Regions from separate parts of the Streptomyces sp. NBC_00569 genome, predicted to be linked through region 3. Evidence: riboswitches for the same ligand, from Rfam matches in the RefSeq annotation. Region 3 holds a riboswitch; each other region holds the start of a gene.
What was found. A riboswitch is a leader RNA that binds a small molecule or an ion and turns the genes downstream of it on or off. The one in region 3 is predicted to bind cyclic di-AMP.
Positions count from the first base shown of each region.

Region 1: it holds a riboswitch for cyclic di-AMP, as region 3 does, so the genes downstream of both, OHO83_RS43880 (transglycosylase SLT domain-containing protein) here and OHO83_RS11100 (M23 family metallopeptidase) in region 3, are expected to answer to the same signal.
Region 2: it holds a riboswitch for cyclic di-AMP, as region 3 does, so the genes downstream of both, OHO83_RS14480 (M23 family metallopeptidase) here and OHO83_RS11100 (M23 family metallopeptidase) in region 3, are expected to answer to the same signal.

Region 1 covers NZ_CP107783.1:9,720,083-9,722,341, forward strand. The annotation lists gene OHO83_RS43875 (glycoside hydrolase family 43 protein) at 1-379, opposite strand, end outside; gene OHO83_RS43880 (transglycosylase SLT domain-containing protein) at 629-1,369, opposite strand; cyclic di-AMP (ydaO/yuaA leader) riboswitch at 1,373-1,565, opposite strand.
Region 2 covers NZ_CP107783.1:3,223,400-3,225,658, forward strand. The annotation lists gene OHO83_RS14475 (GntR family transcriptional regulator) at 1-100, opposite strand, end outside; gene OHO83_RS14480 (M23 family metallopeptidase) at 367-1,155, opposite strand; cyclic di-AMP (ydaO/yuaA leader) riboswitch at 1,169-1,324, opposite strand; gene OHO83_RS14485 (M16 family metallopeptidase) at 1,521-2,259, opposite strand, start outside.
Region 3 covers NZ_CP107783.1:2,429,812-2,432,070, forward strand. The annotation lists gene OHO83_RS11095 (SGNH/GDSL hydrolase family protein) at 1-153, opposite strand, end outside; gene OHO83_RS11100 (M23 family metallopeptidase) at 378-1,172, opposite strand; cyclic di-AMP (ydaO/yuaA leader) riboswitch at 1,177-1,338, opposite strand; gene OHO83_RS11105 (tyrosine-protein phosphatase) at 1,765-2,259, shown strand, end outside.

The DNA of each region.
Region 1 (2,259 bases), 7.3 Mb from region 3:
CGAGATCCGGGTCGATGCCGGGGACACCGGGCAGCGGGACCGGGTCCGACCAGGGGCCCGCCGGGTCGGTCGCGGAGACGAGCAGATTGCCGCCGCCCGAGCTCACATTGGTCACGATCAGCCAGAAGCGACCGTCGTGATGGCGCAGCGTCGGCGCGTAGATCCCGGCGGAGGAGGGTGTGTCCCAGGGCAGCCGCAGCTGTGCGGGCCGGTCGAGGACGTTGCCGATCTGCCGCCAGTGCACCAGGTCGCGACTGTGGAAGAGCGGCACCCCGGGGACGTACTCGAAGCTCGAGCACGCGAGGTAGTAGTCGTCGCCGACGCGGCAGACGCTGGGGTCCGGGTGGAACCCGGGGATGACCGGGTGTGAGTCTGCCATGCTGTGTCTCTCCGTGATGTCGAAGCGCTTCGATTCGCGGGGAGGATATGCACGGCGGTGATGGCGTGCAAGGGGTTGAACAGGACAGAAGAAGGCCCTGAAGTCCCTTCGTGCTTACGGGACTTCAGGGCCACGGCATCATCGATGCGCTTCAACAGGCAGTCGTTGGGGAGTTCCTGCTCGTACGGCAGGCACAGGACGAGCCCGGTCCGCCCGCGACGACTGCGAGCCTGATGGTGAAACCGGCTGTCAGTACGCGCCGTTCACGTTGTCGATCGAGCCGTACTTGGCGGCCGCGTAGTTGCAGGCGGCGGTGATGTTGGCGACGGGGTCGTAGCTGTTCATCGAGGTACCGGCCACGTGGTAGGCCTTGAACGTGGGGTCGATGACCTGCAGGAGCCCCTTGGACGGGGTACCTGCGACAGCGTTGGAGTCCCAGTTGTTGATGGCCAGCGGGTTGCCGGAGGACTCGCGCATGATGTTGCGGTGGATGCCCTCGTACGAGCCGGGAATCCCGTGCTTGGCCATGATGTCGAGCGACTCCTTGATCCAGCCGTCGAGGTTGTTGGTGTAGGTCTTCTTCGCAGGGGTGGCGGTGAGCGCGGTCCGCTGCTCGGAGCGGTCGGCCCGCTCGGCGGACGCCCTGGTGGCCGCGGGCTCGGCCGGGCTCTTCGTGCCGAGCGTGAGCTTGATGCCGGGGTGGATCAGCCCCGGGTTGTCACCGACGGTGGCTCGGTTGTCCTGGTACAGCTTCTTCCAGCCGCCGCTCAGAGAGTGCTCACGGGCGATCTTGGCGAGGGAGTCGCCCTGGGCGACGACGTACGTCGTGGGGGCCGCGGCGCTCTTTGCAGCCGGGACGCCCTGGGCCGCACCGGCGCTGGTCGCGCCGAGCACCGGGAGAACGAGCACAGCCGCGCCCGTGCCTGCGACGGCGATTCCCCGGGTGAGCGAGATGGACTTGATGCGGCGGTGCTTTCCCTTTGCGGGCATGTTCTGTTTCCTCTCCGTCGCCTACGAGGTGAGCTGTCGGGTTCGGACGGGAGATGTCCGGACGCACTGCGAATGCGACTTCACCCCGAGCCGTTCCGGAAACCGGATCGGCGGCTTAACTGGGTCCCCCGCTCCTGCCGTGCGTAACCGAGTGGGTGGGGTTCCGGACAGCGGCAGGATTCGGCGTTCCATCCGGATTGACGGTGACATTAGGCGAGAAGGAGCGGGCGGAACAAGACCAGAATTCCCACAGGGGAATGTGAGAGCCCTTTCTCTGGCCACGGGAGCCCGCCGCTCTGTTTGATCGAAAAGCCCAACCTTCTTTGTGCGGAAGGGAAGTGGGCTCAGCGGAGCTCGGAGCCGGCGCCCGTCCCTGTGACAGGACTCACTGAAGGGGATACGGGTCGGGATGCCATTAGATTGCATATCAGAGTGCGATATTTCGCGTGAATGCCTCCGATATGGACAGAGCGTTTTGTACGCGGCTAATGGCGTGAAATGGCAAATTCTAAGGCAAGACGGACATACTGTCGTGTCGCTTTTGGTACCTTATGTGGTGAATTACGGTGAATATCGGTCGGGGGGTGCGGGCCGAGGAATGCCCCCTGCAGGGCTCATGGGCAGGTGTCGGTCGGGGTGGTGCCTGAACGTCGCCGTGTGCGGTTCGGCAGAAAGATCGACTGAAGCGAGGGCGACGGGCTCCGTCATGCGAGTACACGTCGCGTAGACCTGCTGATCTCGCGGAATACCCCGGGCTCAGCAGTGAAGGCTCTTATGCGGCACCTGGAGATCTTTGCCGGCTCAGGATGTGCGTGAGCTGAGGAAAGGGTCTGCAGGTGATGGGAAGTCAGTTGGGTCAGTTGCCGATCGTCACCGATATGCCGGTGAAG
Region 2 (2,259 bases), 790 kb from region 3:
GGGCGAGCACCTCCTCGGTGAGTCTGCCGCCGCGCTCGTGGACACCGGAGACGATGTCGTCGCGGATCGCCGTGCATACCGAGTGCGCCGGAATGCGCATGAACCGACCTCCGCCTTAATCCCCGCGAAACGCGGTTGACAGTCGCTCGTACAGCGCGATTGAAATCCGTTCAGCGCGCCTGCCCGGCGACTCTATTCCAGCGGGCGCGAATTTCCGATGGCAGGCCGTAATCCATGGATATTTTTTGGACAGCGCAGCCGGGGGCGAACGAGCCGCGTCGGTGACGAGCGTGGCCGGTGACGCCGAAAGCCCCGGCTCGGTGAGCCGGGGCTTTCGGTGACGTCGTCGCGACTGCGCGGCGAAGGTCAGACGTTGATGCCGTGCAGGCGCAGGTACGCGACGGGGTCGATGTCCGAGCCGTACTCGGGGCTCGTGCGCGCCTCGAAGTGGAGGTGCGGGCCGGTGACGTTGCCGGTCGCCCCGGAGAGGCCTATCTGCTGCCCCGGGATGACCGTCTGGCCGACGGAGACGCCGATGGACGACAGGTGGCCGTACTGCGTGTACGTGCCGTCGTTCATCTTGATGACGATGTTGTTGCCGTAGGCGCCGCCCCAGCCCGCCTCCACGACGGTGCCCGCGCCCACGGCGTGGACCGAAGTGCCGCTGGCGGCGTGGAAGTCGATGCCGGTGTGGCTGCCGGAGGACCACAGGCCGCTGCTGGCCTTGTACGCGGTCGACACGTACGAGCCGGTGACGGGCATGACGAAGGCGTTCAGGCGCTTGCGCTCGGCCGCACGGGCTGCGCGCTCCTTGGCCTCGCGCTCGGCCTTGGCCTTGGCGGCGGCCTTGCGCCGGTCCTCCTCGGCCTTCTTCTTGGCGGCGGCCTCGGCCTTCTCCTTCGCGGCGGCCACGTCGGCGGCATGCTGCTGGGCGGCGGCCTGCGCGTCGATCTGCTCCGCGAGGGAGTCGCCGATGGAGATGGCCTTGGTCAGGCCGGTCTGCTCGAGAGACGCGTCGTCAGCGGCGAGGGCGGGGGCGGCGAGGCCTCCGATGACACCGGTCGTGGTGAGCGCGGCGACGCCGGCGACCTGCGCGGTGGTGCGCGTGAGACGGCTCGGGCGACGGTGCTTCCCGGTGGCACGGGTGAACGCCATGGAGTGGCTGATCCTTTCCTTCCTTCTCGCCTACCGGGTTAGCTGACGGGTTCGGAGCAGGAAGGTCTCCTACGGACCCCCTTCAGGGAAGGGCGTCCGATTCACCCCAGGGACGGTGGGTCCCCGGCTCCCCCGGCTCGCGCCTTGGGGGACTCGGCGATGACCGTCCGGTGCCGCGGGCGCGGCGTACATCTGGCGGACAGCCGGACCGACGCTAAGCGGGGCATCTTTCAATCAACAAACGGAACCGGGCTTTTGTAGCGCATGCCACAGGGCAGACAGGCAACCACTGGTTCAATTCGGACATACAGGGGCCCCGGTGGTCATCTCGCCCACCGGGGCCCCTCGTTGCACACCGGTCACGGTCAGCCCGTGACGACGGTCACCTCTCCGATGCCGAGCGCCCTGACGGGCTCCTCGATCTGGGCTGCGTCACCGACGAGCACCGTCACCAGACGGTCCATCGGGAAGGCGCTCACGACGGCCGCGGTGGCCTCCACGGTGCCCGTCGCGGCGAGCCGCCGGTACAGCTCCGCCTGGAAGTCGTCCGGCAGGTGCTGCTCGACCTGATCGGCGAGCGTCCCCGCGACCGCCGCGGCGGTCTCGAACTTGAGCGGGGCGACTCCGACCAAGTTCTGTACGGCCACGTCCCGTTCGGCGTCGGTGAGACCCTCGGCGGCGAGCGTGCGCAGCACCTTCCAGAGGTCGTCGAGCGCCGGACCCGTGTTCGGCGTGTCCACGGAGCCGCTGATGGCGAGCATCGCTGCGCCCGTCCCGTCCGGCGCCGAGCGCAGCACCTGGCCGAACGCCCGCACGCCGTAGGTGTATCCCTTCTCCTCGCGCAGGACACGGTCCAGGCGGGAGGTGAGGGTGCCGCCCAGGCAGTACGTGCCGAGCACCTGGGCCGGCCACACCCGGTCGTGCCTGTCCGCGCCGACGCGGCCGATCAGGAGCTGCGTCTGCACCGCGCCCGGCCGGTCGACGATGACGACCCGGCCGGTGTCGTCGGCCGTCACCGGCGGTACGGGGCGCGGCTCGGCCGTGTTCCCCGTCCAGGCGCCCAGCGAGTCCGCGAGCAGGACGTCGAGGTCGACGCCCGCGAGG
Region 3 (2,259 bases):
GGTCCGGTCGTCCAGGAGGACGGCGAGACGGTCGGCCCAGCCCACGAAGGCCCCGTCGGGACCGGGGTCCCCGACGCCTTCGGTGAAGCTGTCCCCCACCGCCGCGTAGGACCGAATCGTGCCGCCGCTGAGTGATCTCGATTCGTTTGCCACGACCACACATCTTTCACCCTGCGATGTGACCTACGCGACCGTAGGCAGGGGTTGACGGGTGGTGATATAGCCCACCCGGTCAGTTTCGAGATTTGAGGAATACGACGGGGACACGTGAAGGGGCGGGCCCGGAACCGGACCCGCCCCTTCACGTCACACCTCGCCCTCAGCGAGACACCTTCACGTCACACCGTCAGGGTCGGGGCGACGTCACAGCGTCGAGGTCAGAGCGAGACACCGTGCGCACGGAGGTACGCGGCCGGGTCCACGTCCGAGCCGTAGCTCGGGGTGGTGCGGATCTCGAAGTGCAGGTGCGGGCCCGTGACGTTGCCGGTCGCGCCGGAGAGGCCGAGCTGCTGGCCCACGGTCACGGTCTGCCCGGACGAGACGGAGAGGGACGACATGTGGGCGTACTGCGAGTACTTGCCGTCGGCGTGGTGGATGACGACCTCGTTGCCGTACGCGCCGTCAAGACCGGCCGACACGACGGTGCCCGCGGCTATGGCCTTGATCGGGGTGCCCGTCGGGACCACGAAGTCGACACCGGTGTGGTAGCCGCTGGACCACATACTGCCCGCGGTCTTGTAGGCCGTGCCGATGGAGGCGCTCTGGACGGGCAGCGTGTAGCCGGCGCCGGTGGCGGCCTTGGGCGCGGAAGCCTGCGTGACGGGGGCCGCGGCCTTCTGGCCGATCGTCAGCTTCAGGCCCGGATGGATCAGGGACGGGTTGTCGCCGACGGCCGAGCGGTTGTCGGAGTAGAGCTTCTTCCAGCCGCCGCTGACGTTCTGCGCGGCGGCGATCTTCGAAAGAGTGTCCCCGCCCTTGACGGCGTAGGTCTTGGCAGCGGCGGGAGCGGCCGCGGCCTTCACGACCGAGTGGGCGGCCGCGGGAGTCGCGGCGTGGGCACCGGTGGCACCCAACAGCGGCAGCGCGAGCGCGGCGCCGCCCACGCCGGCGACGACGATCGTGCGGGCGAAGCCCTGGGACTTGGGACGGCGGTGCTTACCCTTCGCGGGCATGGGGGGTTCCTCTCCGTCGCCTGCGAGGTGAGCTGTCGGGTTCGGACTGGAGCTGCCCGGCCGCGCCCGTTTCGGGCACGGCTTCACCCCGAGCCGTTCCGGTGTCCCGGAATCGGCGGTCTACCTGGGTCCCCCGCTCCTGCCGAGCACGGATCGATGTGCGGTTTCCGGGCGGCGGCAGGATGAGGCGGTCCGTCCGGATTGCGCTGAACGTAAGCGAGCGGAGAGCGCGGGGACAAGCCGCGAATTCCCCTGGCCATTCCGGTTCTTGATCCTTGAATGATCCTTTCCGGAAAAGGCCGTCACGCTCCGTCGATTCGCGATCTTTGCAAGTGCGATACCTGCTGGAAATTCATTCGGGCCCGTCGCCACACACGGTCACCGCTATGACCCTGCTCACCTATCGGCCACCATATGGCCTCATTTCGGGGTTAGTTATCTCGTAACGCCCTATTGCCTACTTACCTGCTTATTTCGGGCATTCAGCACGCAATCGCCGGCCTCTTCTCACATGGTTGCCCCCGGCAGCCATGTCGTATCGTCGAAGGCGCCCGCAGGCGAGCAGCGCCGCGGTCGACCGGGAGGAGCCCCCGTGACGCAGCAGGTCCCGTCCACCGAGCCCGAGTTGGCCGGAGTGCGCAACTTCCGCGATGTCGGTGGTCTCCCGACCGTGGACGGCCGACGGGTCAAGCAGGGCGTGCTGTTCCGCAGTGGTCACCTCGCGCACGCCACGGATGAGGACGCCGCGTTCCTCTCCTCGCTCGGGCTGCACACGATCTTCGACTTCCGCAACGCCGCCGACCAGCGCCTCGAAGGCCCCGACGTCACGCTGCCCGGCGTGCGGAACGTGAATCTGCCGCTGACCGACCCGGCGGACGGCGCCGAGTTCTGGCAGATGGTCCGCGACGGCAACCTCGACGACCTGCGCGCCGCCCTCGCCGAGGGCCAGGCCGCGAACCGCATGATCACGTCGTACCGGGCGATCATCACCGAGCGCACCGCCGAACACAGCCAGGTCCTGCACTCCCTCGCCGAGGACAGCGTTCCGGCACTCATGCACTGCGCGGCCGGCAAGGACCGCGCGGGT